One region of the Pseudarthrobacter sp. B907 genome, then DNA from elsewhere that is predicted to be linked to it. Evidence: predicted binding sites of a transcription regulator. Region 1 holds the regulator's gene; each other region holds the start of a gene.
The links. The regulator HrcA, encoded in region 1, represses chaperone genes, less so after heat shock. The targets are predictions, from matches to a motif close to TTNGCACTCGNNNNNNNCGAGTGCNAA.
Positions count from the first base shown of each region.

Region 2: groL (chaperonin GroEL) is a predicted target of HrcA. The motif match lies at 1,946-1,972, and genes of this name have one in related genera.
Region 3: ABLI39_RS08185 (FmdB family zinc ribbon protein) is a predicted target of HrcA. The motif match lies at 4,342-4,368, and genes of this name have one in related genera.

Region 1 is NZ_JBEEQE010000019.1:5,662-15,052, reverse strand. Features, by position in the region: gene ABLI39_RS14885 (PhoH family protein) at 1-835, opposite strand, end outside; gene ABLI39_RS14880 (GerMN domain-containing protein) at 1,297-2,181, shown strand; gene ABLI39_RS14875 (16S rRNA (uracil(1498)-N(3))-methyltransferase) at 2,223-3,005, opposite strand; gene dnaJ (molecular chaperone DnaJ) at 3,008-4,135, opposite strand; gene hrcA (heat-inducible transcriptional repressor HrcA) at 4,217-5,230, opposite strand; gene ABLI39_RS14860 (DUF3097 domain-containing protein) at 5,476-6,324, shown strand; gene ABLI39_RS14855 (DUF4870 domain-containing protein) at 6,445-6,864, shown strand; gene hemW (radical SAM family heme chaperone HemW) at 6,901-8,139, opposite strand; gene lepA (translation elongation factor 4) at 8,142-9,391, opposite strand, start outside.
Region 2 is NZ_JBEEQE010000008.1:658-10,048, reverse strand. Features, by position in the region: gene groL (chaperonin GroEL) at 125-1,762, opposite strand; gene ABLI39_RS08775 (ABC transporter substrate-binding protein) at 2,059-3,300, opposite strand; gene ABLI39_RS08770 (cold-shock protein) at 3,387-3,590, opposite strand; gene ABLI39_RS08765 (LytR C-terminal domain-containing protein) at 3,756-4,376, opposite strand; gene ABLI39_RS08760 (DUF3263 domain-containing protein) at 4,467-4,784, opposite strand; gene ABLI39_RS08755 (uracil-DNA glycosylase) at 4,967-5,671, shown strand; gene ABLI39_RS08750 (siderophore-interacting protein) at 5,697-6,536, shown strand; gene ABLI39_RS08745 (threonine/serine exporter family protein) at 6,551-8,047, opposite strand; gene ABLI39_RS08740 (lipid II:glycine glycyltransferase FemX) at 8,079-9,152, opposite strand; gene ABLI39_RS08735 (TspO/MBR family protein) at 9,289-9,391, shown strand, end outside.
Region 3 is NZ_JBEEQE010000007.1:91,440-100,830, forward strand. Features, by position in the region: tRNA gene ABLI39_RS08155 (tRNA-Ala) at 1-31, opposite strand, end outside; gene ABLI39_RS08160 (SDR family oxidoreductase) at 80-880, opposite strand; gene ABLI39_RS08165 (hypothetical protein) at 961-1,905, opposite strand; gene ABLI39_RS08170 (GNAT family N-acetyltransferase) at 2,050-2,670, opposite strand; gene galU (UTP--glucose-1-phosphate uridylyltransferase GalU) at 2,675-3,580, opposite strand; gene ABLI39_RS08180 (5-formyltetrahydrofolate cyclo-ligase) at 3,690-4,319, shown strand; gene ABLI39_RS08185 (FmdB family zinc ribbon protein) at 4,428-4,676, shown strand; gene ABLI39_RS08190 (RcpC/CpaB family pilus assembly protein) at 4,832-5,587, shown strand; gene ABLI39_RS08195 (DUF4011 domain-containing protein) at 5,651-9,391, opposite strand, start outside.

The DNA.
Region 1 (9,391 bases):
AGCCCAGCCGGGTGAGGAACATCTTCATCTGCTCGGGGGTGGTGTTTTGCGCCTCGTCCAGGATGATGAAGGCGTCGTTGAGCGTGCGCCCGCGCATGTAGGCCAGCGGTGCCACCTCGATGGTGCCGGCGGCCATCAGCCGCGGGATCGACTCGGGGTCCATCATGTCGTGCAGCGCATCGTAGAGCGGACGGAGGTAGGGGTCGATCTTGTCGCTGAGCGTGCCGGGGAGGAAGCCCAGCCGCTCCCCCGCTTCCACCGCCGGGCGGGTCAGGATGATCCGGTTGACTTCCTTCTGCTGCAGCGCCTGGACCGCCTTGGCCATGGCCAGGTAGGTCTTGCCCGTGCCGGCCGGGCCGATCCCGAAGATCACCGTGTTCGCGTCGATCGCGTCCACATAGTTCTTCTGGTTCAGGGTCTTGGGCCGGATGGTCTTGCCGCGGCTGGAGAGGATGTTGAGCGTCAGGACGTCCACGGGGTTCTGCAGCGACTGGCTGCGCAGCATTGACACCAGTTGCTGCAGTACGGCCGGCGTGATGACGGTGCCGCGGGCCACGAGGCCGCGCACTTCGTTGAGCAGCCGCATGATCCGGGGTACGTCGGCGGCCGGGCCGCTGATGGCGAGTTCGTTGCCGCGGACATGGAAGTCGACGTCGGGGAACTGGGTTTCGATGAAGCGCAGGGCTTCGTCGTGGCTGCCCAGGGACTGCACCATTTGGTCGGAGTTGTCGAACAGGACCACTTCCGTCCGCAGGCCTGGGAGGGAGTGGGGAAATTCCCCTGCGGTGCGCTCGCCCGCGCTGATCCGGGCCTTGCCGTTGGCTGCTTCAGTCATGGTGTTGGCCCGTGGGCCTCTGGTCCCCTCCAGTTCGGAAATGGTCTCCCGCCATTGCCGGCCGACGCCGGTCCGGGCCGTCAGCGCCGGTTCCGGCGGGTCCCTCCATCTTACGCCAGCGCGGCCCGGGACCGGCGCCCGGGTCCGGCGCAGCGACATTAGGTATCAACTTCATATCGTCCTCATATCGTTCCCGTTGCAGTTCGCCGGCCGGCGCGAAAACCCGCCCGGAGCGCCCCGGCGCTGTGTAATGCTGGATTTGGCCTTGCCGGGCCCGACGCTGCCGTTCCCCGACGGAGGGCGGGCAACCCGGCGCGGCCGGCGCCCTGCCCGCGGAACAAACCCGGCAGGCACGGAGCAGTGCATGATTCAGGGCTCACAGCGAAAGGACGGCGGCCATCAGCCAGCGTGAAGTAGTCAAGGCAGCAGGACGGCGTGCGCGCCGTGGGGCCCTGCTGCTGGTGCTGCCTGCCGCCCTGGCGCTGTCCGGCTGCGTGGCCACGCCCCAGCCGGGAATCACCGACTCGGGCACTCCCACCCAGACGGTGCCCGGCCCCGCCGCGGGCGCCGCCGCCACCAGCGCGCCGCTGGAATCCACGCAGGCGTCCAACAAGGCCCCGGTCTACTGGATCGGGCGCAGCAACAACAATGTCTTCCTCTACCGCGAGTTCCGGGACGTCTCGGAGCAGGACAACCCCATCACACGGGCCCTGCGCGTGATGATGTCCGAGAAACCGCTGGATCCCGACTTCTTCACCCCTTGGCAGAACCCGAAAAAGCTGGCCACGTCCATTTCCGGCAAGAATGTCATCACGGTGGATGTGTCCGCGGACGCGTTCAACAGCAACGTCGACGCCGAGATGGCCGAACGCGCCATCCAGCAGCTGGTCTACACCGCCACGGCCGCCGGTGCCAGCGCCGGCCTGACCGACGCCGGGCAGCAGATCCAGGTGGTCATCCTGGTGGACGGGCACACCGATTACGTCGCGTTCAACCGGGTCCGCCTCGGTTCGCCGACGTCGCGCAGCGCCGGGATGGTGGCGCCGGTGTGGATCATCGATCCGCAGGAAGGCACCCAGGCAGCCGAGGGGGCCGTGAAGTTTACCGGCCGGAGCACCGTCCCGGGCGGCAAGCTGCGCTGGGAGATCCTGCGGGTCGACGGCACCACGAAGACCCCCTACCTGAACGGCAACATCACCGCCTCCCCGGACGGCGCGCAGGCCGGCCTGTTCAACTTCTCGCTGAACCTCGGGCCCGGCAGCTATGAGGCCCGGGTGTCGCAGGTGGATCCGGGCAGCACGGTGCAGGACCTGAACGTGGACACCCGCGGCTTCACCGTCCGCTAGGCACGGCCCCGGCAGCGGCGCCCGTCTGCGGTGCCCGGCGGCTACCAGCGGCCGAGCACGTCGCTGGCCAGCACGGTGGCAGCCGGGCCCGCGGTGGAGGAACGCAGCACATGATGGCCCAGCAGGGCGGTCACCGCACCGGCGTCGCACAGCCGGGTGACCTCGCGGGGGCTGATGCCGCCCTCGGGACCGACAATCAGGAGCACCTCGCGCGGCTCGCCGCCGTCACTCCCCTGCCCCTGGGCCGCGCCGCGCCAGCTTTCCAGCACCTGGCGGAGCGGGCGGACCGCATCCTCGTGCAGGATGACGGCAAGGTCCGCGGCCGCGACGGCTGCCTGCAGGGCGCCGCCGTCGACGGCGTCCCGGACCTCCGGGATCCAGGCGCGGCGCGCCTGCTTCGCGGCGGCCGTCACCACGGACTGCCACTTGGCGTGGGCCTTCGCTGCGCGCTCGGGCTTCCACCGGACGATCGACCGTTCCGCCTGCCAGGGCACGACGGCGTCGATGCCCAGTTCCGTAGCGGTTTCGGCGGCCAGTTCGTCGCGGTCGCCCTTGGCCAGTGCCTGCACCAGGATCAGCCTGATATCCGGCCGCGCCTCGGTGCTGGCCTCGACGCATTCCACCGTCAGCTCCTGGGGAGCGACGGCGGTGACGGTGCCGGTGATGCGGGTGCCGGCGCCGTCGGCAAGGTCGACCGCCTCCCCCACGGCCAGCCGCTTGACGGTCACCGCATGGCGCGCCTCGGCGCCCGTGAGGACGAACGTTGTGCCGGGGCCCTGGTCGTCCAGGGTTCCTGCGGGCGTGAAGAAGACCGGGTTACTCACCGCTACAGGTTACCGAGCCGGTCCCGCAGCTTGGCGAAGACGCCGCCGCTGGCGGCGAGCTTGCCTTCGGTGAACTGCTCGCCGCGGAGCTTGGCGAGCTGGCGGAGCAGGTCTTCCTGGGCGGCGTCGAGCTTGGCCGGGGTGTCCACCTGCAGGTGCACCTTGAGGTCGCCGCGGCCGTAGCCGCGCAGGTGGGTCACGCCCATGCCGCGGAGCGTGATGATCTCGCCCGACTGGGTGCCTGCCTTGACGTCGATCTCCTGCGCCCCGTCAAAGGTCTCAAAGGTCACTTCCGTGCCCAGGGCGGCCGCGGTCATCGGGATGTGTAGGCTCGCGTGCAGGTCGTCGCCCTCCCGGACGAAGGTCGGGTCGTTGTTGACCCGGATCTCGACGTACAGGTCGCCGGAGGGACCGCCGGCCGGGCCGGCCTCACCCTGGCCGGAGAGCTGGATGCGGGTGCCGGTGGCAACGCCGGCCGGGACCTTGACAGTCATCGAGCGGCGGCTGCGGATCCGGCCCTGGCCGCCGCACTCGTTGCAAGGGTCCTTGATTACGGTGCCGAAACCCTCACAGCTGCCGCACGGGGCAGTGGTCATAACCTGGCCGAGGATGGAGCGCACCGCGCGCTGGACCTGGCCGCTGCCGCCGCAGATGTCGCAACGTTCGGGGTGGCTGCCCTCACGGCAGCAGGAGCCCTCGCAGGTGGGGCAGGTGACGGCGGTGTCCACCTCGAGCTTCTTGTTGACGCCGAAGACGGCGTCGCGGAGCTCGATCCGGACGCTGATCAGTGCGTCCTGCCCGCGCCGGACCCGGGAAGCGGGGCCGCCCTGGCCGCCAGCGCCGCCAAAGAAGGTCTCGAAGATGTCCTGGAAGGCGAAGCCCTGCCCGGCGTAGCCGCCGCCGAAGCCGTTGTCGGTGCCGTTCTCGTTGCCCGTGGTGTCGTAGACCCGGCGTTTCTGCGGATCGGAGAGCACCTCGTAGGCGTGCGTGACCGCCTTGAACCGGTCCGAAGCGTCGTCACCGGGGTTCACGTCCGGGTGCAGGGTCCGCGCGAGTTTGCGGTAGGCCTTCTTGATTTCTTCCCCCGTCGCTTCGCGGGAGACTCCAAGAACGTCGTAGTGGCTGCTCAAAGTGTGTATCTCTTCCTGGTTGTACTGCCGGTAACTGGCAGAGCCTGTGTCAGGTAAATGGCTGGTGCCGGGGCCGGGCCGTCAGGGCCCGAGGATCCGTGAAAGGTAGCGGGCCACCGCACGGACGGCGGCCATGGTGGTGGGATAGTCCATCCGCGTGGGTCCGAGGACGCCGACCTTGGCGGTGGCGTCCGGACCGTAGCCGGTGGCCACCACGGAGGCTTCGGAGAGGCCGTCGTAGGGGTTCTCCCGGCCGATGCTGACGGTGACGCCGCGGGGGTCCTGCGCCATGTCGCTGAGCAGGCGCAACATCACCACCTGCTCCTCGAGGGCCTCGAGCACCGGGCCGATGCTGAGCGGGAAGTCCACGTTGGACCGGGCCAGGTTGGCCGTGCCGGCCATGACCATCCGTTCCTCGCGGCTGCTCGCCGCCAGCGACTCGAGCCCCCGGGCGAGGGCCTGGGCCGCGCCGCGCCGAGCGGGCGGGCAGCTGTCCGCGACGGCCTGCAGCGACTGCGGCAGCAGGTTCAGCGGGGTGCCCGAAAGCTTGGCCAGGAACAGGGTGCGCAGTTCCGCGAGGGCCTCGTCGCCGAGCTCCTGGCCGACGTCGATCACCCGCTGTTCCACCTTGCCGGTGTCGGCGATCAGCACGGTCAGCACCTTGCGCGGAGCCAGCAGCACAAATTCGATGTGCCGGACCCGGGCCCGGCTGAGCAGCGGGTACTGCACGACGGCGACCTGGTTGGTCAGCTGCGAGAGCAACCGCACGGTCCGGTCGAGAACGTCGTCGAGGTCGTCCGAGCCCTCCAGCAGCGCCTGGATGGCGCGCCGCTCCGCAAGGGACAGCGGCTTCACGGCCGAAATCTGGTCCACGAACAGGCGGTAGCCCTTGTCGGTGGGGATCCGACCGGCGCTGGTGTGCGGCGCCGTGATCAGGCCCTCGTCCTCCAGGGCCGCCATGTCGTTGCGGATCGTGGCGCTGGAGACGCCCAGGTGGTGCCGCTCCACCAGCGCCTTGGATCCCACCGGTTCACGGGAATGGACGTAGTCCTCCACGATGGCGCGCAGTACTTCAAGTTTGCGTGGCTCGCTCACGCCCCACCTCCAATCGACCTGTTTCCGCTGAGCCGGGTGCCGCCGGGCGTGACGGGACGCGCCCGGGAACCCGCGGTTAGCACTCGACATGCCTAAGTGCTAACCAGTCTAATATGACTCGCGCCGTTGTTAGCATTGGATTCGCTGCGGGCGTGACCGCCGGGACAGGTGTTTCCGGGCACACCGCAGGCCGCGGGACCGAATCGTCCCCCGAAACTTTCCGAGCGCAAAGCAGTGTGTAGCAGATGACGTACCAGAACTGGGGCCCGCAGGACCTGTCCGCCCCCGCCAAGGCCCAGCTCCCTGAAATCCCGGTGGAACGCGGCATGGTGCTGGAGGACGTCCAGTCCGGCTGGGTGGGCGCTGTGACCCGGGTGGAGAAGTCCGGCGGCATGCACGTTGTGGCCCTCGAGGACCGGCGCGGCAAGTCCCGTTCCTTCCGGCTGGGCTTCGGCTTCCTGCTGGAGGGCCAGCCCATCCGGCTGATGCCGCCCGCCCCCCGGGCCCCCGCTGCGGCCGCCGGGGCGCGCACGGCCTCCGGCTCGGTGCGGGTGGCCGGACAGCGCGCCCAGGTGGCCAAGGCCAGCCGGATCTGGGTGGAAGGCAAGCACGACGCCGAGCTCGTCGAGAGGGTCTGGGGCGATGACCTGCGGGTGGAGGGCATCGTGGTCGAGCCGCTGCATGGCATCGACGACCTGGCTGCCGCCGTGAAGGAGTTCGGGCCGGGCCCGGGCCGCCGGCTCGGTGTGCTGGTGGACCACCTCGTCCCGGATTCGAAGGAGTCCCGGATCGCCGACGCCGTGATGGCGTCCCCGGGGGCCGCCGGCAACGTGCTGATCGTCGGGCACCCGTACGTGGACGTCTGGCAGGCCATCCGCCCGGCCGTGCTGGGCATTGAACAGTGGCCGGTGATCCCGCGGGGGGTGGACTGGAAGACCGGGATCCTGACGGCCTTCGGCTGGCCGCACAGCAGCAAGGAGGACATCGGCCTGGGCTGGCAGAAACTCCTCGGGGCCGTCCGCAGCTACGCGGACCTGGAACCGTCCCTGCTGGGCCGGGTGGAAGAGGTCATCGACTTCCTTACGGTGCCGTAGCCGCCCCGCTGTGCGCCGGTTCGGTGCCCGAGCAAGTATTCTTGGAACGGCGCCCGCAGCGTTTGTTGCGGCCGCGGCCCTACAAGTACCAATGCTCCACCGCAATCCAAAGGACGAAACGTGGCAGAAGATGCACGCGAACACACGGACCACCAGGCAGGCCATGGCGAGTCGCAGTATCACGGCGTGCCCGCTAATGCCCTGCCGCTGACGGCGAGCGAGGACCGGCAGTGGGCCACCCTGGCGCACTTTGGCGGCATTCTGGGCTGCATCCCTTCGCTGCTGATCTACCTGATCTTCAAGGACCGCGGCCCCTTCACGGCGCAGGAGTCGAAGGAAGCGCTCAACTTCACGCTGCCGCCCACGATCGCCGCCGTTCTCGCCAACCTGCTGGTCTTTGTCCCGGTGGTCGGAAACCTGTTCGCCGTGCTGGCGACGGCCATCTGGCTGGCCCTGGCCTGCTTCTCCGTCGCGGCGGGCATCCACGTCAACCGCGGCCAGCCGCACCGCTACGAGTACAACCTCCGCTGGATCAAGTAGCGCGCACGGAGACCTACCGCCGGCGCGGTCCGGGTCCTAGTCGGGCAGGATCCTGCGGACCACCGCGTCCGCCAGCAACCGCCCCTTGAGCGTCAGCACCAGGCGGCCCTTGAACGCCTGTACCGGGTCCACCAGCCCGTCCGCGATCAGCCCGGCCACGGCGTGCCGTCCGGTGTCCCCCAGCCCGCCCAGGCCCGGGATGTCCAGTCCGGTCACCAGCCTGGCCTCGAGCATCACGCGCTCGACGTGGCGGGTTGCCGAATCAAGCGTCTCCCGGCCGGCGGCCGGCGATACCCCGGAGCCCAGCCGGGACGCGTAGGCCGTGGGGTGCTTCACGTTCCACCAGCGGACCCCGCCCACATGCGAATGTGCGCCGGGTCCGATCCCCCACCAGTCGTCCCCGCGCCAATAGGCCAGGTTGTGGCGGCAGGCCTGCTCCGGGGTGCGGGCCCAGTTGCTGACCTCGTACCAGCCAAGGCCGGCGGCGGAGATCAGCTCGTCGGCGAGCTCGTACTTGGCTGCGTGGTCGTCGTCGTCGATTCCGGGGACCTCGCCGCGGCGGATCTGGGCGGCGAGCTTGGTGCCGTCTTCGACAATCAGCGCGTAGGCACTGATGTGGTCCGGGCCGTAGGAGAGCGCCGTCTCGAGCGAGTAGCGCCAGTCCTCCAGCGACTCGCCGGGCGTGCCGTAGATCAGGTCCAGGCTGACGGCGAGGCCGGCCTCGCGGGCCCACTGGACCACTTGCGGCACACGGCTGGGCGTGTGGGTGCGGTCCAGGACCTTCAGGACGTGCGGCACGGCGGACTGCATGCCGAAGGAGACCCTGGTGAAGCCGGCATCGGCGAGCAGCTGCAGTGATTCGGGCGTGACCGAGTCCGGGTTGGCCTCGGTGGTGACCTCGGCGCCGGGCTCCAGGCCCCAGGTCTTGATCGCGGCGGCCAGGATGCTGGCCAGGTCCGCGGCCGGCAGGAGCGTGGGCGTCCCACCGCCAAAGAAGACGGTGCTGAGCCGGCGCGCCGGCAGGCCCGATGCTGTGAGCACCCGGCCGGCGAACTCCACTTCGGCTACGGCGGTGCCGGCGTAGGCGTCCTGCGAGGCACCGCCGCCGAGCTCGGTGGCGGTGTAGGTGTTGAAGTCGCAGTAGCCGCAGCGGACGGCGCAGAACGGAATGTGCACATAGAGCCCGAAGGCCCGGTCCGCGGCGCCCTCCAGCGCTTGGCCGGGCACGAGCCCGTCCGGCGGCGCGGGGTCACCGAGGGGAAGCGCGCTTGGCATGGCTACTTCTTGGCCTTGTCCTTGGACTCTTCCGTGGTCAGGGCGGCGATGAAGGCCTCCTGCGGCACTTCGACGCGGCCCACCATCTTCATGCGCTTTTTGCCTTCCTTCTGCTTCTCCAGCAGTTTGCGCTTTCGGGTGATGTCACCGCCGTAGCACTTGGCCAGGACGTCCTTGCGGATGGCGCGGATGCTTTCGCGGGCAATGATCCTGGAGCCGATGGCGGCCTGGATCGGCACCTCGAATTGCTGGCGCGGGATGAGTTCGCGCAGCTTGCCCGTCATCATCACGCCGTAGGCGTAGGCCTTGTCGCGGTGGGTGATGGCGCTGAACGCGTCCACCTGCTCGCCCTGGAGCATGATGTCCACCTTGACGAGGTCGGCTACCTGGTCGCCGTCGGCCTTCCAGTCCAGCGAGCCGTAGCCGCGGGTCTTGGATTTGAGGATGTCGAAGAAGTCGAAGACGATCTCGGCCAGCGGCAGGCGGTACCGGATTTCCACCCGGTCCTCGGAGAGGTAGTCCATGCCGCCCATCACGCCGCGGCGGCTCTGGCACAGCTCCATAATGGCGCCGACGAATTCGTTGGGGGCCAGGATGGTGGCCGCCACCATCGGCTCGCGGACCTCGGAGACCTTGCCGGTGGGGTATTCGCTGGGGTTGGTGACGTGCACGACCTTCTTGTCCTCCAGCGTCACCTCGTACTCCACGTTGGGGGCGGTGGAGATCAGGTCCAGCTTGTACTCGCGTTCGAGCCGCTCGCGGGTGATTTCCAGGTGCAGCAGCCCCAGGAAGCCGACGCGGAAGCCGAAGCCCAGCGCGGCCGACGTCTCCGGCTCATAGACCAGCGCGGCGTCGTTGAGCATCAGCTTCTCCAGCGCGTCGCGCAGCACCGGGTAGTCCGTGCCGTCCAGCGGGTACAGGCCGGAGAAGACCATCGGCTTGGCGTCGGCGTAGCCGGGCAGCGAGTCGCTGGCCGGCTTGGCCAGGTTGGTGACGGTGTCGCCGACCTTGGACTGGCGCACGTCCTTCACGCCGGTGATCAGGTAGCCGACCTCCCCGACGCCCAGGCCCTTGGACGGGGTGGGCTCCGGGGAGCTGACACCGATTTCGAGCAGTTCGTGCGTGGCGCGGGTGGACATCATCTGGATGCGTTCGCGCGGGTGCAGCATGCCGTCGACCACACGGACGTAGGTGACAACGCCGCGGTAGGTGTCGTAGACGGAGTCGAAGATCATGGCCCGGGCGGGGGCGT
Region 2 (9,391 bases), on a different contig from region 1:
ACAAGTGAGGGAGCGTGCGTTAACGCCGACGGCGGCCCCACCCGAAGGTGGGACCGCCGTCGTCGAACGTGCTGCACTGACGGCAAACCGTCAGGCCGGGCGTTCAGGCTGGAAAGCCGGGTGGTTAGAAACCGCCCATGCCGCCCATGCCGCCCATGTCGTCGCCGCCGCCCATCGGGGCGCCGGCCTTCTCGGGCTTGTCGGCCACAACGGCCTCGGTGGTGAGGAACAGGCCGGCGATGGACGCCGCGTTCTGCAGGGCAGAGCGGGTGACCTTGACCGGGTCGTTGATGCCGGCGGCCAGCAGGTCGACGTACTCGCCGGTGGCTGCGTTCAGGCCGTGGCCGGCGGGCAGGCCGCGGACCTTGTCCACCACAACGCCGGGCTCGAGGCCGGCGTTGAAGGCGATCTGCTTCAGCGGGGCGTCGATGGCAACGCGGACGATGTTCGCACCCGTTGCTTCGTCGCCGGAGAGCTGCAGGTTCGCGAACGCCTTGGCGCCGGCCTGGATCAGGGCCACGCCACCGCCTGCGACGATGCCCTCTTCGACAGCAGCCTTGGCGTTGCGGACGGCGTCCTCAATGCGGTGCTTGCGTTCCTTGAGCTCGACCTCGGTTGCGGCACCGGCCTTGATGACTGCAACGCCGCCGGCCAGCTTGGCCAGGCGTTCCTGCAGCTTCTCGCGGTCGTAGTCGGAGTCGGAGTTCTCGATCTCGGCACGGATCTGGGACACGCGGCCGGCGATCTGGTCGGCGTCGCCGGCGCCTTCGACGATGGTGGTCTCGTCCTTGGTGACAACAACCTTGCGGGCCTTGCCGAGCAGTTCGAGGCCGGCGGTCTCAAGCTTGAGGCCGACTTCCTCGGAGATGACCTGGCCACCGGTGAGGATGGCGATGTCGGCCAGCTGGGCCTTGCGGCGGTCGCCGAAGCCCGGGGCCTTGACGGCAACGGACTTGAAGGTGCCGCGGATCTTGTTGACGATCAGGGTGGCCAGGGCCTCGCCCTCGATGTCTTCGGCAATGATCAGCAGCGGCTTGTTGGACTGCATGACCTTTTCGAGGACAGCAACCAGTTCCTTGACGTTGGAGATCTTGGAGTTGACGATCAGGATGTACGGGTCCTCGAGGACCGTTTCCTGGCGCTCGGCGTCGGTGACGAAGTAGGCGGAGATGTAGCCCTTGTCGAAGCGCATGCCCTCGGTGAGCTCCAGCTCGAGGCCGAAGGTGTTCGACTCCTCGACGGTGATGACACCTTCCTTGCCGACCTTGTCCAGGGCCTCGGCAATCAGGGCGCCAATTTCGTTGTCGCCGGCGGAGATGGACGCGGTGGCGGCGATCTCTTCCTTGGTTTCGATTTCCTTGGCGGAGGCCAGGAGTTCGCGGGTGACCGCGTCGACAGCCTTCTCGATGCCGCGCTTGAGGGACAGCGGGTCAGCGCCGGCCGCGACGTTGCGCAGGCCTTCCTTGACGAGGGCCTGGGCCAGCACGGTGGCGGTGGTGGTACCGTCGCCGGCGACGTCGTCCGTCTTCTTGGCAACTTCCTTGACCAGCTCGGCGCCGATCTTCTCGTACGGGTCGTCCAGTTCGATCTCCTTGGCGATGGAAACACCATCGTTGGTGATCGTGGGGGCGCCCCACTTCTTTTCGAGGACGACGTTGCGTCCACGCGGGCCGAGGGTGACCTTGACGGCGTCGGCGAGGATGTTCAGGCCCCGCTCAAGACCGCGGCGTGCCTCTTCATCAAATGCAATGATCTTGGCCATAACGGCAGTAGTCCTTTCGGGACAGTCGTTAAGAATGAACCTGGGCCGTGGTGCCCGCGACGGACGATTCCTACCCGGCAGCCTCTGTATGCCGCCGGACCGGGAACCTCACCCCAGCCAGGTATTTCTCTCGCCCCCGGTGATCCTGCCGCCTCGTCGCAGCCGGCCGAACCGGGCGTCGTGTTAGCAGTCAATACGCGGGAGTGCTAAGTCAATAATTAGCACTCCCCCGGGGAGAGTGCAAGCAGTGGCGGCGTTGCGGACCGCCGCCGCGGCACGGTCTTCGCTACGAGCGATCAGGAGCCGGTGCTGCGGGCGGTTTCGCTGCCGGTCATCTTGGCGTTGTTGTCCGCGCCGTAGGTGTAGACCATGTAGGGGGCGGCGGTGACGTCGCCGCCGGCGTCGAAGTTGACCGGCCCGGACTGGCCGTTGTAATCGGGGCGCTTGCCGGCGCGGAGTGCGGCCACACATTCCTGGTAGGACCCGCAGGCCGCGGGCTCGCCGGACGCCCCTCCGGCGGCACCGGCGCTCCCGCCGGAGACGGCGATGAGCCGGGCGGCGATCGAGGTCCCGGCGTCGTCCTCCGCTGCGGCGGCGGCGATGGCGGCGAGGTTGACGGCGTCGTAGGTCTCGGCGGCGAAGGCCATGTCCTTCAGGCCGGGATCGACGGCCACGAGTTCGGCCTGGAAGTGTGCGGAGGGGAACGTGCCGGGGAGAACCCCGCGGGCGCCTTCGAGGGCCTTGGAGCCCAGGCCCGGGCCGTACTGGTTGACGGCGCCGTCGCTGAGGACGAGCTTGCTGCCGGCCAGTCCGGCGTTGTGGAGCTCGGCGATGGCGCCTTGGGCACCGTCCCGGGCTACCAGCACGACGGCGTCCGGGGAGGCGGCCTTGGCGGCTGCGGCCGCCTGCTGCGCGTGGCCGGCCGTGAACTCGGCGTCGACGGCGGTGCCGAGGCCCACCGCTTTCGCGGCCGCGGAGACGGCCACTGAGACTTCCTTGCCGTAGCTGCCCTCCTCATGCAGCACGGCGATGGTCTTGGCGCCGCCGTCCTTGGCGAGCTTGACCAGGACGGAAGCCTGCGCGATGTCCGCGGCGGCGGTCCGGAAGTAGTAGCCCCCGCTCTTGTATTTGCTGAGTCCGGGTGCGGTGTTCGCCGGGGAAATCAGGGCCACCTTGGCGCGCGAGAGCACGTCGATGGCGTCGGCGGCCCGGCTGGAGTCGGTGGGACCGATCACGACGTCGGCTTTGGCCGCCACCAGGTTCTTGGCCTGAGCCGCGGTATCCGTGCCGATCGCTTGCGGCAGCAGTTCCACCGGCCGGCCCTTGTGCCCGCCGGCCGCGTTGATTTCCTTGACCGCGAGCTTTGCCGCCGCAAGCTGGGGGGCGTTGAGGAAGCTTTGCTTGCCGGTGTTGTCCAGGATCAGGCCGATCCGCAGGGTGCCGTCCCCGGAGGCGTCCACGGTGTCCGTCCGGGCGTTGCCGGTGGGCCCGGCACACGCGCTGAGCGCCACGGCCACGGAGAGTCCGGCCGCCGCCATGCCGGCAGGGGACGCGCGGAGGAACCGCGGGAGGCGGGGGCGGCGGTCGGGGCTCTTCGGGGCGGGTGCCGCTGCGGAGAATGCCACTAGGCGGGCCGGACGCTTTCGGCCTGCGGGCCCTTGTCGCCTTCGCCGATTTCCAGCTCCACCCGCTGGCCCTCGGCCAGGGCGCGGTAACCTTCGCCGTTGATCGCGGACCAGTGCACAAAGACGTCGGCCCCGGAGCTGTCGACGGTGATGAAGCCGTAGCCCTTGTCGGCGTTGAACCACTTGACGGTCCCCAGTGCCATCTTCTCCACACTTTCAGTTAGCTGGTTAACGGCCCACCTCGTTGTGCGCCGCGGTATGCGAAACCAAATCCGCAGATACTCTACCCACAGCCTCCCACTGGCCTGCTGACCGGGCCCGGGGCCGCGCGGATAGTTATTCAGGCGTAACCGACGCCGCGGCCGCTGCTACTTGAAGCCGGGGCCAAGGACGACGACGAGGGGCATCTTGAATTCGGCCGAATCCACGAGCGTGGCGATCCCCAGGAGTGAGCCAAGTGCGTCGGCGTTGGCCTTCTGCGCCGGGCCGTTGTAGAAGACCACCGAGGTTTGCTGCCGGGCGCCGCCCCAGTTGCCGAGCGGGCCGAGGACCCACCCTGCCGAGGTGACGGTGGTTCCGACGCGGCCGGCGAGGCCCGCCGTCGCGGTTCCGTTGTAGATGGCCACCGGCTGTGTTTTGTCCACGGCCGCGCTCGGTGTGGCCGAGGCGGACGGCGCCGAGCCTGCGGGGGCGAGGCTGCCGGTCGGATCGGGGCTGGCGGAGGGTGTGGCGCCGGCAGCGGTGGGTGCGGGCGACGCCGTGGCGTTGTTGCTGGCCTGGTCCGCGGTCATGGCTGAGCTGCCGGCGGGGCCGAAGCCCAGCTTGGGCAGCAGGAGGAAGGCGACGAGGCCGATTGCGAGGGCCACGGCGCCAAAGGACAGGATGGGACCCAATCGGCGGGAGCGGGCTGCGGAAACCGTCCGGTGTACGCCTTGGCGCGTGGAGGTCTCCGGGACCCGATCAAATTCATCCCGAGCGTACTTGGTCATGGTAAAACTCGTCCTTGCTGATTTCTGGCTGATGGCCCGCCGCCGGAATCCTCGCGGATTTGCTCGCCTCCGGCTGGATTTCCCGCGGGTTTAGGCGTCTGAACCGAGGCGGCGGGCGGTGCGGGCACGTTGTCGTGACGTACGTAGTCTACGCAATCTCTTGACCAGCATGGGATCGTGGGCCAGCGCCGGCTCGGTATCGATCAGGGCGTTGAGGATCTGGTAGTAGTGCGTGGCGGAGAGGTCAAAAAGCTCCCGGATGGCCTGTTCCTTGGCGCCGGCGTACTTCCACCACTGCCGCTCCAGGGCGAGCATCTGCTGGTCCCGGCTGCTCAGCGGCGAGTCGTCGGCCGCCGGCGATGACTGGAGGTCCTCCGCCGGCAGGTACTCCGGTGCTGCTTCGGCCACAACGCACTCCCTGGCTGGTTCCGATAGTTGTCCCCCACATGCTACGGCCGAATAACAGCATTGTCATTTATCGGGCGGGTCGCGGGAGGTCCTGCGAGAATGGGACCGTGCCCAATTCGTCCCATCCTGATGCCCTGTTTGACCTCGAACCCAAGGCTGCCGGGACGCCGGCCTTCGCAGACATGGCGCGGCAACCGCTGGCCGAACTGATGGCAGCGGACTGGGCTGCCGCGCTGGCGCCGGTCGAGCGGCAGTTGCGGGAGGTCCTGGAGTTCCTCGCCGCCGAGGTGGCCGGCGGCCACGAGGTGCTGCCGGCGCCATCGAACCTGCTGCGCGCCTTCCGCCAGCCGCTCGCCGGCGTCCGGGTGCTGATCGTGGGCCAGGACCCGTACCCCACACCCGGCCACGCCGTCGGACTGTCTTTCGCCGTGGACGGCGCCACGCGCCCGATCCCGCGCAGCCTGGCCAACATTTACAAGGAGCTCGACGCCGACCTTGGGCTGCCGCCGCGGGTGCACGGAGAGCTGGGCCGCTGGTCGGAGCAGGGGGTGCTGCTGCTCAACAGGGTCCTCAGCGTCCGGGCGGGCGCAGCCGGGTCTCACCGCGGCAAGGGCTGGGAAGCCGTGACGGCCGCGGCCATCACGGCCCTCACACAGCGGCGCGGCGACGACGGCGCCCCGGCCCCGCTGGTCGCAGTTCTCTGGGGCAAGGATGCGGAAGGGGTGCGGCCGTTGCTCGGCTCCGCCGACGTGATTGCCAGCCCACATCCCAGTCCCCTCTCGGCGTCCCGCGGGTTCTTCGGCTCCCGGCCCTTCAGCCGGGTCAATGAGCTGCTCACCGCCCAGGGGGACGGCACGGTGGACTGGGAACTGCCGCCGCTGCCGTGAGCAGTTCTTGGCTAGGCTTAGCCGCATGACTTCGCTCCCCGCCGCCACCAGCGCCAACCGGAACTCCCGGCCCCAGACCAGCCTCACGGTCCTCCGGCGGGAGCAGCTCTCGCCGCACATGGTCCGGATTGTTGCCGGCGGCCCCGGCTTCGCCGGCTACGTCAACAACAGCTACGTGGACCGGTACGTCAAGATTGCTTTCCCGCAGCCCGGGATCGACTACCCGCAGCCGCTGGACCTCTGGGCCATCCGGGAATCCCATCCGCGCGAACAGTGGCCGCACACCCGGACCTACACCGTCCGCTGGGTTGACGAGGACGCGGCCGAGCTCGCGATCGACTTCGTGATCCACGGCGACGAAGGCCTCGCCGGGCCGTGGGCCGCCACCGCCGAGGCCGGGGACACGCTTGTTTTTACGGGGCCGGGCGGCGGCTACAACCCGGATCCGGGGGCCGACTGGCATCTCTTCGCGGGCGACGAATCCGCCCTGCCGGCGATCAGTGCCGCGATTGAGTCCCTCCCCCGGTACGCCCGGGGCCTGGCGTTCCTGGAGGTGGACGGCGACGCCGACGTGCTGGCCCTCGACGCCCCCGCCGGCGTCGAACTGCGCTGGCTCCTGCGCCGCGGCGCACCGGCCGGAAGCCCACCGCTGCTGGTGGACGCCGTACGCGACGCCGTATGGCCGGACGGTCAGGTCCAGGTCTTCGCCCACGGTGAGCGCGGCGCCATGAAAGGCCTGCGCCAGGTGTTCTTTGCCCAGCGCGGGCTGGAGCGCGGCCAGGTGTCGCTGTCCGGCTACTGGGCCCAGGGCCGGGTGGAAGACGACTTCCAGGCCGAGAAGAAGCTGCCGATCGGCAAAATCTAGCCGGAGGCGGAGGGTCAGCGGCGGCGGGCGCGGCGCCGTTCGTTGCTGGCGAGGCTCCGGGTCAGGGGCCGGGCGAGCGTGTCACCGAGCACGATGCCAGCGGCGACGCCGAGCACGATCGCCCCGGCGTTGAGCATCCCGCCGGCGCCCATCAGGATCTCGGACTCCTCGATCGTCAATACATACATGGATCGGAATATAGTCAGGCCGGGCAGCAGGATGAGCGCTGCAGGCACGGCCACGACCAGCTGCGGGGCGCCCATCCGCAGCGCCACCACCCGGGCGAGCAGGCCGATCACGACGGCGGCGAGGGCCGGAGCGAACCGGGGGCCGATGCCGGCGGCGGTTCCACCGATGAGCACCAGGTGCCCGACGACGCCGACGGCCGCCGTCGGCAGCAGCAGCTTGAGTGAGGTCTGTTCTGTCACGCCGATTGCGACCACGGCGATGGCGACCAGGGGAACCAGCGCCCACAATGGATACATCGGCGGGAATGTTTCGGTGACATCGATGGCTTCCATGCCCGTCATCGCCCCCACGACGAAGCCGACGGCGATTCCGGCGACGAGGGCGCCGAAGGTCAGCATGGTGGAGAGGAAGCGGCCGGCGGCCGTGACGGGGAAGCCGTTGATCGCGTCCTGCACCGAGGAGACCAGCCGGCCGGTGGGGAGCAGCAGCAGGATTCCGCCGACCACCACGATGGCGGGGGCGATCTCGATCCCGACCCTGCCGCCGAAGCGCCACAGCAGCAACGCGATAAGGGTGACAACGAAGGAACAGGCCGCCGTGACGAAGAAGTCCGGCGTGCGCCAGCGTCCCAGTTGCCGGGCCAGCAGGCTGATCAGCAGGTTGGACAGGAAGGCGACCCCGGAGGCGGCCAGGTCTCCGCCCAGCACACCGACAAAGACCGCCGAGAAGACGCCAAAGGCAACGGTGACCATCCAGCGCGGGAAGGGTTTCGGGCTGTGCGTGATCTCCTCGAGCCGGCGCACCGCTTCTTCGCGCCCCACACCGCCGGCCACAATCTCGGTGACCAGTTGGTGGACCTCGGCCAGCCCGGCGTAGTTGTTGGTCCACGACCGCACGACCCGCAGCAGCGTGATGGGCGTCTGGTCCTTCGGGGCGTAGTTGATGGCCACCGACTGGTTGGTGATGTCCACCTCGATGTTTTTCAGCCCCAGCGCGGCGGTAATCGCAATGATGCTGGTTTCCACTTCGAGGGCGCCGGCGCCGTACCGGAACATCGATTCGGCCAGCTTGAGCGCAAAGTCGATTGTCTTGCGGGCCGACGTGTCCACGCCGCCGACCTGGATCATTGGGTTGGCGTACGGGCTGCCGGCCAGCCGGTCGACGATGCTCAGCGGGGCCGTCGGCGGGTTTTCGCCCTGGACCAGGCGGCGGAGCATCCGTTTGGCGGCGGCGTTCTGGCGCACCTGCAGCGGCGACATCGGTTCGGTCTTGGGCAAGCCGTCGGTGGGCGGCCTGCGCTGTCCGTCGGTTTCCTCGGTCATTCCGGCGTCCTCAACTGTCCGTACGTCCGGTTTAGTAGAACTGCTGGCCCGTGCGCCGCGTGTACAACTGGCGGGCGACGCGCTCCCCGGCGGCCATCCAGGCCCTGTACTTCAGCGGGCTCAGTACCTGGTCGTAGCAGCCGACGAAGTCCGTGACGGTCTTGCTGAAGCTGGTCTTGAAAAGGCCCAGGCCGTGGAAGGGGTTGGATGTGTCCTTGAGCTGGTCGCTGGGCGGGGTGCCGCAGAAATCGTATTCCGTGCAGCCCAGCTCCTTGACCTGGTTGATGGCCGTCCACTGCACCAGGTGGGAGTCGCCGTACTGGCCGCGTTTCTGCAGCGACCCGCCGTCCTTGTAGGTGCCCTTGCGGCCGTAGTTGATGACGAACGCGCCCACCGAGGGCACGCCGTTTTCGTACACAAACAGCAGCCGGCCCTGGTCCCGTTTGATGAAGTTGGTCCAGAACTGGCGGTAGTACTCGTATTCGCGCACCCGGACCTGGGACTTGGCTTCCACCGTGGTGGTCATCAACACGTACATGGCCCGGAAGTTCTCCTCGCTGGGGTCCACGTTATGGACCTCAACGCCCTCCCGGATGGCGCGGCGGACGGCGTTGCGGCCGCGCGAGTGGAAGTTGCGCAGCAGCTGGTTCTCCTCCGGGGAGATGTCCAGAAGCGCCGTCGAGTCGTTGGGCTGCAGGTTGTGGGTCTTGACCAGGCCGGCGCCTTCGATCACACGCCGGGCGTCGTCGGACCGGATGATGTCCGGCTCGATTTTGATGGCGAAGACCCCCAACCGGGCGCGCTTGACGAACTCGGCGTTCGCCGCGGCGATCCCGGGGATGTCCTCAACGGACGCCACGTCCGGTCCCTTGATCAGGTACCAGAGCTTGCCGAGAAGCGGGAAGGACTTCTCCAGGACGAGGTTGTAGCTCGTGTAGTCGGCGGTCTCGTAGACCAGGTGCAGGGGCTTCCAGCCAAAGTGCTGCTTGACCTCGGCGAAGGCTTCCGATTGCAGCAGGTTGCCGCCGTTGGGGTTCGCCGTGACGTGGGCATCCCAGTTGGCGATCTCTTCGGTTGAGGCAAAACGTGCAGTGAATTCACGCAAGGGGGCGGCATCCAATCATTGCGGTACGAGCTTCGGCGGCATGGCTGGCATGCCGTCCCAAGTCTATCGGGCGGCCGGGGCGGTCCGGGTCCCGCGGCCCGGGGCCGGACGCCCGCTCTGGGATTAGGCTGGGGATATGCAAGCACAGCCGGAACCGCCGGGACACGCCGCGCAGGTGCTCGTCCTGCTCGGGTTGCTGGGCGCTTCGGCCCTGGTGGCGGCACTCGGCGGGCTGGCCT
Region 3 (9,391 bases), on a different contig from region 1:
CGAAGCGCTCTACCAACTGAGCTATAGCCCCGCAACAACGCCGCTCCCTCAGGGGAACGGCGTCATCAACGTTCCTAGGCTACAAACTATCCGCGTGCATTGCCAGCCAGCCCTCGAATGTCTGCGTGCCGTGTCGTTCTTCGGGCACCAGGTTCAGGCCGGCCCGCAGGTATCTGCCCATCGCCCCGGGCAGGGGAAACTCCACCAGGCGGCCGCGCGCACCCGTGGCCCGCTGCCAGGAACGTGCCAGCTCGCCCATGTCCACGACCTCCGGGCCCCCGATGGTCCGGACCCGGTGCCGGACGCCCGAAGGGGCTTCCAGCGCCGCGTCCAGCAGGGCGGCGGCCACCTCGACGTGGGCGATCGGCTGGAACTTGGCGCCTTTCACCACGGGCACCAGCCGCACCCTGGCGCCGGCGGCAAAGATGCGTGCAAGCAGGGAGTGGAACTGGGTGGCGCGGAGTACCAGGGTCTCGAGACCGGAGTGTTCGTAGACCGTTTCCTTGGCCGCCTTGGACCGGTAGTAGCCGGCGCTGCTACGGTCGCAGTTGACGATCGAAAGCATCACCGCCCTCCGCACGCCCGCGTCCTGCGCGGCGGCCAGCAGCCGCGCCCCGCCGTCGGCGAAGTTCTTCAGCGCCTTGCCTGAAAACCCTTCAAGGCAATCGACAACGACGTCGGCGCCGGCCAGCGCCGCGGCCAGCCCCTCGCCCGTGGTGACGTCGCCGCGGAAGTACTCCGCGCCGTCGGTGTGCCCGGCAGTTCCCGGCGCGGGCGGATTGCGGCTGAGCACGGCCACCCGGTGTCCGCCGGCAACCCCGTGCCGCACCAGTTCGCGGCCCACCTGTCCGGTTCCCCCGGCAACGCAGATTCTCGTCATGCGCCTCAGGCTACCTGCCTCGGGCAACAAAACGCCCCGGACAGCCGAAGTGTCGGCTGTCCGGGGCGGGAAGGTCGGTGTCAGGCCCGGCGGCGCTGGAGTACGTCGTCGAGGTTGCTGAGTGCGCTTTGGCCCTTACCCAGCGGCTTCGCGTCGGGGCCGGCCGGCTCGGCCTGCCGGACGGTGGCCTGCTTGAGCGGGGGTTTGCCGACCGCTTTCGGGGCCTCCGGCAGGTCCAGCGGCTGCGGAGCGGCGCGTTCGGCTTTGGGAGCCTCGACGTAGGTCGGCTTCGGCACTTCAACGGGCTCCCAGCTGGAGCCCTCCGCGGCGGCCGGATCTGCGACGCGGCGGACGGACGGGTCGCCGGACGCGGCAGCCTCGGCCAGGGCGGCCTGGCGCAGTTGGTCAGCGGTCAGGGGTTTGGGGGCGGGCTTGGGTGCCGCGGCGCCGGCTTCGGCGTCGAACAACGGGCTTTCCTTCGCCGGGAGAGCCGAGCGGACCGAAGCGGCCCGCTCGGCGGCCGGGGCTGCGGCGCCTCCGTGCGCCGGGGACCCCATGGCGGAACGGAACGCGGCGTTGAGCTTCCGTCGGCGGTCGCGCACGGCAAGCCGGCGGAGCACCACAACGGCCAGGACCGCGCCGAGCAGGGTGGAGACGGGAAGCCAACCGGAGCCAACGCCGAAGAGCCGGAGCGCGGCGGACACCACGCCGGTTAGCAGAGAGAGCAGGCCCGCCAGGGCAAGCACCAGCCGGCCGTAGCGGATCCGGAAGGCCGGGGCCGCAGGCTTCCGGGTGCCGTCGCGGTCAATGGAACCCGGGGCGGGCTCGGGGCGCTGCGTACTCGACATCGATTTCTCCTGCGGGGCAGCCATCTTCATGACGAACCCGGCTTGGGGGTCTGCTTTTCCTACGTCCGCGGCGTCCATCAGAAACTCGCCCGCCGGCTGGAGTTGGGAGCGGCCGTTCCGGAGCATGTAGGGAGCCACCCATACGATCCAGAGTGCAACAGCAATGACAAGGATCACTGAGCTGCTAAGAGGGAAGTCCACAGTCAAAACCGTATGAGCAAGACGACGGCGCGGGCGGCATTGCCGGCGGTGTGTCGCGAGGCAACTGCCAAATCACTGGAAATATGGCGAAAGTGCTGGTCAGACCGGGGTTTTCTGCGCCTAGGCGGGGCGGTTTTCCAACCACCGGGCCAGGAGTCCTTCGGGTACTTCCTCCGCGGTCAAAGCGAAGCTGCGGTGATCGGCCCACTGCCCGTTGATGTGCAGGAAACGCGGCCGGTACCCCTCGTCCCGGAACCCCAGTTTCTCCACGACCCGCAGGCTGGGACCGTTTTCGGGCCGGATGTTGATCTCCATCCGGTGCAGCCCCAGGGTGCGGAAACAGTAGTCCGTGGCCATCGCGACGGCGGTCGGTGCGATCCCCTGCCCTGCGCGGTCCTGATCCACCCAGTACCCGAGCGTGGCCATCATGGCCGAACCCCAGACAATCGATGAGACCGTCAGCTGTCCCACGATCACGGGTTCCTTGAACCCGGGGGTCCACGCCGCAATAACGAACGGCAGCGCCGTGGCCTGGGCGGCCTGGGCCTTGAGCGAGCGCACCATCTGCCGGTAGTCGGGCAGCCCGCCGCCGGGAACCGGATTGGAGGCTTCCCAGGGGGCCAGCCACTTTTCGTTCCTGGCCCGCAGTTCAGTCCACTCCCGGCGGTCCCGGTACCGGATCGGGCGCAGCACAACGTCGCCGCACTCCAGAGTCACCGGCCAGGCGAAGCTGCCCCCCACGGGATTATTTGGTCAGGCTGGAGGCGAACCCGGGCAGCCATTCGCGCAGGCCCGGGCCCAAGTCCTCGCTGTCGCAGGCGAGCTGGACGCAGGCCTTGAGGTAGCTGAGCTTGTCCCCGGTGTCGTAGCGGCGGCCGCGGAAGACCACGCCGTACACGCCGTAGCCCTCCCCCTCGCCGGCGGAAAGTTCCTGCAGGGCGTCGGTGAGCTGGATTTCGCCGCCGCGTCCCGGCTTGGTCCGCTCCAGGACCTCGAACACGGCGGGGTGCAGGACGTACCGGCCGATGATGGCCAGGTTGGAGGGAGCCTCGTCGACGTCGGGCTTCTCCACGAGCTGCTTGATCCGGACGTAGTCCTCGCCTTCAACGGCCTCGACGTCGGCGCAGCCGTAGGCGCTGATCTGGGAGGGGTCGACCTCGATCAGGGCGACGACGGAGCCGCCGGTCTTGGCCTGGACCTCGATCATGGTGCTGAGCAGTTCGTCGCGGGCATCGATCAGGTCGTCACCGAGCAGCACGGCGAACGGTTCGTAGCCGACGTGCTGCTTGGCGCGCAGTACGGCGTGGCCCAGGCCCATCGGGTCGCCCTGGCGGACGTAGTGGATGTCGCCCAGGTTGCTGGCGGCCTGGATGGACTCCAGCTTGTCGGTGTCGCCCTTGGCCTCCAGCGTCGCCTCCAGCGTGGGCACCCTGTCAAAGTGGTCCTCGAGGGCCCGCTTGTTGCGCCCCGTGATCATCAGGACGTCTTGGAGCCCCACGTTCACGGCTTCCTCGACCACGTACTGGATGGCCGGCTTGTCCACGACCGGCAGCATCTCCTTCGGCATCGCCTTGGTGGCAGGAAGGAAGCGGGTGCCGAGGCCCGCTACGGGGATGACGGCCTTACGAACGGAGGCGTTGGGTGTAATCACTCGACTAATCTAGCGGAGGGGGCAACCATCAGGTAATTCTCCCCCGCCGGCCGGGCTGCCGCGGCGGCCCGGCAGCACGGCGCCGCCCGGCCGAAAGGACAGCCCGCACATGAGCAGCAAGGACGAGATCCGATCACGTCATCGGCGCGGCCGGGCCGCACTCTCGCAGCCGGATCTGGAGGCCGCCGGCGCAGCCCTGGCCAGGCACGGCCTGGCCTGGGCAACGGCCCTGGCCAACGGCGGGCGGCGCACTTTCGCGGCCTACCTCGGCGTCGGCGCGGAGCCCCCCACCCTGCCCCTGCTGGCTGCGCTGCACGGAGCCGGCCACCGGGTGCTGCTCCCGGTCTGCGAGCCGGGACTCGCTTTGAGCTGGGTGTACTGGACCCCGTCGTCGGAATTTGTCCGCAGCCGCTACGCCCCCATCCAGGAGCCTGTGGGCGACCGGCTCGACACCTCCGTGATGCTGGGGGTCGCCGGACTCTTCCTGCCCGCCACGGCCCTGGACCGCACCGGCAACAGGATCGGCCAGGGCGGCGGTTACTACGACAAGTTCCTGGCGGCCCTCGAGGACCTGCCGTGGGGCGTCTCGGGGTCCGAGACCGGGCCGTTGCCGACGGCGGCCCTTGTCTACGACGCTGAGGTGCTGGCCGCCGGCACTATTACCGCGGAGTCCTTCGACCGAAAGGTTGCCGCGGCACTGACACCCGGAGGTCTCGTCCGGTTCTCCGCCCAGCCCTAGCCGCGCCCGCCGGGTGATAGAATTGGCACTCAGGCCCTGCGACTGCTAATGCCAGCTTTTTGGTACGACAGCCCGGGACCTGCTCGTTTGTCCCAGAGGAGGAACCCAGTGCCCACGTATGCATACGCTTGCAAGGACTGCAGTCACGCCTTCGAGGTTGTGCAGTCCTTCACGGACAACTCGCTGACGTCCTGCCCCGAGTGCGAGGGGACCCTGCGCAAGAAGTTCAACAGCGTCGGGGTCGTCTTCAAGGGCTCCGGCTTTTACCGGACCGACTCCCGCGATTCCAAGGGCAGCACCGTGGCCCCGGCGGCAGCTCCTGCCGCCCCCGCTTCGGCTTCCGCCGCAGCAAGCTAGGGACGTCGACGCCGGTACCCGGCACTGTCCCGTCAGGTCCGGCGCCCGGCCGGCGCCCGGTTAGAGCCGGCACCGGCCGGCGTTCCCGCACAACGTTGTCCACATAGCCGCAGCCGGAACTGCCGCGGGCCACGGCTCCGCCCTAGCGTGGGGGCATGGCCCGCAGCTTCCGTCCGCCCCCTCCGCGGGGACCCGCACCGCCCTGGTTCCCGGCGCGGTCACGGCCGCCGCGCCCGTTCTTGCACGGCGCCTCCCGTAAAGGCCCGCCAAGGCGGCGCGCCCGCCGCTGGCTCCTGCGCAACCGCCGGCTGATTGTCGCCCTCCTGTTGTGCCTCGCTGCCGGCCTGGCCGTGCAGCAACTGACGCCCGCACCGGCAGCGACTGTTTCCGCCTGGGCGGCCGCGAGGGATCTCCCGGCCGGCCGGGTGCTGGCGGCCGTCGACCTCGCCGTCGTCCAGGTGCCTCCCGGACTGCTCCCCGGCGGCACCCTGGAGCCCTTAGCACTGGAGGGCAAACAGCTCGCCGTGGCGCTGCGGAAAGGCCAGCTCGTCGCGGACTCCCTTCTGGTGGGACCCGGGATGCTGGCCGGCAGCCCACCGGGGGCCGCCGCTGTGCCGTTGCGCATGGCTGACCCCGCCTCCATCCAACTGGTGTCCCCCGGCCAGCTCATCAATGTGGTGATGACCGGCGGGGGCGGCCCCGAGCAGGGGGCGCCGGCGCAGCTGCTGGCCTCGGCGGTGCCGGTGCTGTGGACCTCGGCCCGGGGCGGCAGGACCGGCCAGTGGCTCGACACCGCAGAGACCGACGGGCTGATGGTCGTGGCGGCAGATCCGGACCAGGCCCGACGACTCGCCGGCGCATCGACGCAGGGCAAGTTGTTTTTTGTCCTGGTCGGCTCCGCGCCCGGCTAGAGAATGACTGGCCCCCCGTCTGTTTATTCCAGGGCGCGCGTGCAGCCGGAGCGTGCTGGCCGCTCAGCCCCAGTGCGGGGGCTTCTGCTCCTGCAGCCAGGCGTCGTGGTCGTAGCTGCCGGGCTGGTCGCCCCAGCGCCTGGGATCGTCCTCGGCGGCCTTGTTGGGCAGCACTCCCCCGGGAACCGCGGCGCGTGCCCCGCTCCGGGACTGCGGCTCCGGCTGCTGCAGGCGCGCGGAAGCTGCCTCCCGGGCCGGGGCGTCCGGCGCCGAGTCGTGATCCCGGTCCCCGCCGGGGATGGAGTTGTTGTACTGGTTGTCGCCGTCTGCGTGCATGCCGCCGGCTTCCTTGGTGCGAATCGCTGTTTCCTGCCCGCGATCACCGTCCGCGGACCACCCGTGCGGCGCCGGGGCGGACGGGGCGTAGGTATGCCGCCCGTCCTCGACGCTCAGGTTCTCTATGTCGTCGGAGAAGCCGGGCGAGCTGCGCAACCGGCTGGACGCCACCGGCTTCTCCAGGCCGAGGTAGCCGCCGATCCGGTCCGCGCAGGCCGAAGGATCAGTGAATACCTCTATGGTCCATAGTGGCATGTAGCGCCAGCCCATGCGCTCCAGCAGCTGCGGCCGGAGGCGGCTGCGCTCACGTACGCTCATCCGCCGGTACCGCTCGGTGCCGTCGGACTCGATGGCGACGGGACTGGGGATCTCGGCGTCGTCCTGGCCGATCGTGTGCATCGGGTCCGCCGCCGCCACCATGTCCAGGACACCGTCGTACTGATGCCAGACCCGCGCCCCGCGGGCCCGGAGCCGGTCGCCGAGGTCGGCCACCAGGGGGTCGGCGCCGAGGGCCTGTTCGCTGGCCGCGGCCCGGGAAGCCGGGCTGCCCAGATCGGAGTTGCCCGCGATTTCCCGGTCCAGGAGCTCGTAGAAGTCCACCGCGCCGTGGCTGAGGCGGGTGACGTCCAGGTCTTCGGGCCGGAAGCAGCTCAGCACATGCAAGGATCGCCGTGCCCGGGTCATGGCCAGGGCAAACCGGGCGCGGCCGCCGTCGGCGGAGAGCGGGCCGAGGCTGTGCAGGGCGCGGCCGTGCGGGGTGCGTCCGTAACCGGGCGAGAAGATGACGCGGTCCCGGACCAGGCCCTGCGCCCGCTCCAGGTCCACCACCCGGAAGGACTCTTCGCCGGCGGTGAAGAAGCTGCCCAGCAGCGGGTAGTTGGGCAGCTGCAGCCGGATGGCCTCGCCGATCCGGGCCGCGTGCCGCAGGCTGCCCGTGACGACCGCCAGGGAGGTGCGCGGCCGCAGCCGGGCGTGCTCGAAGACCAGTTCCACCACACGGTTCACTTCGGCCACAACAGACTCGACGCCGTCGTGGTCGGCGCTGGGCAGGCCGGTCCCGTCCGGCAGGTATTCCACGGTCAGGGCCCGGTCGAGGCCGGTTGCCGACTGGCCCTCGGGAAGACGGCGGAGCTCGCCGGCGTAGAAACCCTTGCTGAGCTGCCGGACCAGGTCCTCGTCGACGGCGCGGTAGACGGTCCTGAGTTTCCAGACCGGCAACACGGCGGACAGTGCCTGATAGGCGCTGTCCACCCGCTGGTGCGGGTTCTCGCCGGCGGCGAGCCGCTCGACCCCCACGGAGAAGCTGCGCGGGCTGGCGATCTTGTCGTCACCGAACGCAATGACCTGCCGGGACCGCGCGACGGCGGGCAGCACCGCCTGCAGCGACGTCGCCTCGGCGTCAAGTATCACCACCGCGTCGAAATGCTGCTCGGCCGGCAGCAGGCTGGTGAGGAGGTAGGGGCTGACCGACCAGACCGGTACCAGCCTCGGGACGAGCTCGGGCGACTGTGCGGTCAGCGCCGCCGGAGTGACCCGCCCGTCCTTGAGCAGGCTGCGCAGCAGCTCCGCCTGCCGGGGGTGTTCGGTGAGGGCGGCACGCCAGCGTTCGGCCAGTTTCCAGCGCAGCCGGGCGGCGCCGCTGGCTATGTGGGCGTTGTCCGCGAGGCGGTACTCCGCCTCAAGCTGGCGCAGCGCGTCGCCGTCGGACATGGCGAGGTAGTCGTCGCCGCTGATCATGGCCTCCAGCGCGGACTGCCACCAGGCCAGTTCCAGCTCCGCAGCGACGGATCCGGCGGGCACCTCGCGCTTGGCGAGGTCGGCGAGCAGTTCGCCCAGGCCGTGTTCGCGCATGTTCTCCACCAGCAGCGTCCGCTCCGGCAGCGTTTCCAGCGTCCCTGTGTCAGCGACGAGCCGGTCCAGGCGCTCGAGAAGTTCCTCGTACGGGGTGTCGTGGACGGCTCCCCCGGCACGGGTGTGACGGACGGCCTCCCCGAGCTCCGCCAGTTCGGCTTCCAGCTCGCGGTAAAGGGCCGTGATCTCGGCGAGTCCGGACGGCACGGCCGGGTGCCGCTGGCTGGTGGCGTAGTCGGCCCAGGTGGCCCGCTGGTCCTGGACCAGCACCAGCGAGCTGTGCAGGTCCGCGATGTGCACACCGGGCCGGACGTACTCCTTGGCGACGCGCCGCAGGCGGGAGCGCTGCATCGAGGGCATGTCGATGTTCCGCTCGCGCCGCCACGCCGAGGGGGCGGTGGCGGAAATGAGGTCGTGGACCGGCCGGTCGAAAATGTCCGGCGTGAACTTGTCCAGGCTCTCGCGGACCGCGACCAGCAGGTCGATCTGGTCACCCCACTCGGCAAAGGTCCCGCCGAGCCGGATCTCCGCGTGCTCGGCGACGCCGTTCATCCGTTCGCGCAGTTGCGGGAGCTTTTCCGCTACCGAGCGGGCCACCTGCTGGGCCTCCTGGGTCTCCTTGCGCGTCAGCAGCCGGGCGCCGTGCCACGGGCTCATGGTCGAGGCGCGGCTGAAGCTGCCCAGCTCGGCGGCGCGCTTGAGCCGTCCCGCCAGTTCCGCACGGTCGCGGATGCTGTCCAGGACGCTGCGCTTGAGCCGGACCGTGGTGGCCGGCGCCGGGTGGATGGCGGTCAGCGCCGCGAGCGACTGCATGGCCTCGTACGGTGAGCACCCCCAGCGCGCCCGCACGTTGTGCAGCGACGCGACGTGGTCCCTCAGGGCATGCCGGTGCTCGGTCAGCGTGGAGTGCAGGTTCTTCAGCTGCGGTTCCAGCGACTTCTCGTTCCGGACAATCGCCCGGACCAGCTGGCCCTTGAGCTGCAGCGGCGTGGAGTTGCCCGCGAGCTGGACGAGCAGCGATTCGAGGCCGAGGGCCTCCAGCTGGGCGGAGATCTCGCCGAGGCTGGCGCGCCGGTCGCCGACCACGAGGACACTTTTGCCTTCGTCGACCAAGGCACCGATGGTGTTGATGGCGGTCTGGGTCTGGCCGGTGCCCGGCGGGCTGCTGACCACCAGGGAGTCGCCGGCGCGGACGGCGTCCACAACGTACTGCTGGTCCGTGTCGGCGTCGAGCAGCAGGAGCTCGTCCGCGGGGCTGCGCTCATCTGTGCTCGGGAAGCGCCCGTCCTTGAGCACGGGGACGTCCACCGGGCTGCCGGCAGCGGCCCGACCGAGCGCCGCCACCAGCGGGTTGTGCTGGTTGATCCAGGGGTCGTCCAGGTTCCCGGAGAGGTCTGCATAGGTCGAGACCAGGAGGTTGTGCTCGATCTCGGCGCCGTGGATCGGCTGGATCAGGGTGCCAAGGCGGTCCAGGACCGGCTGCGGGTCGTAACGGGCGGTGCTGTAGGCCATCCGGGTCACGGCGTTGACGTCGAAGACGATCCCGTGGATGGTCTTCAGGTGCCGGATCAGGGCCGGGTTGATCCGGGCCTGTTCGGTGAGCTGCAGTTCGTAGTC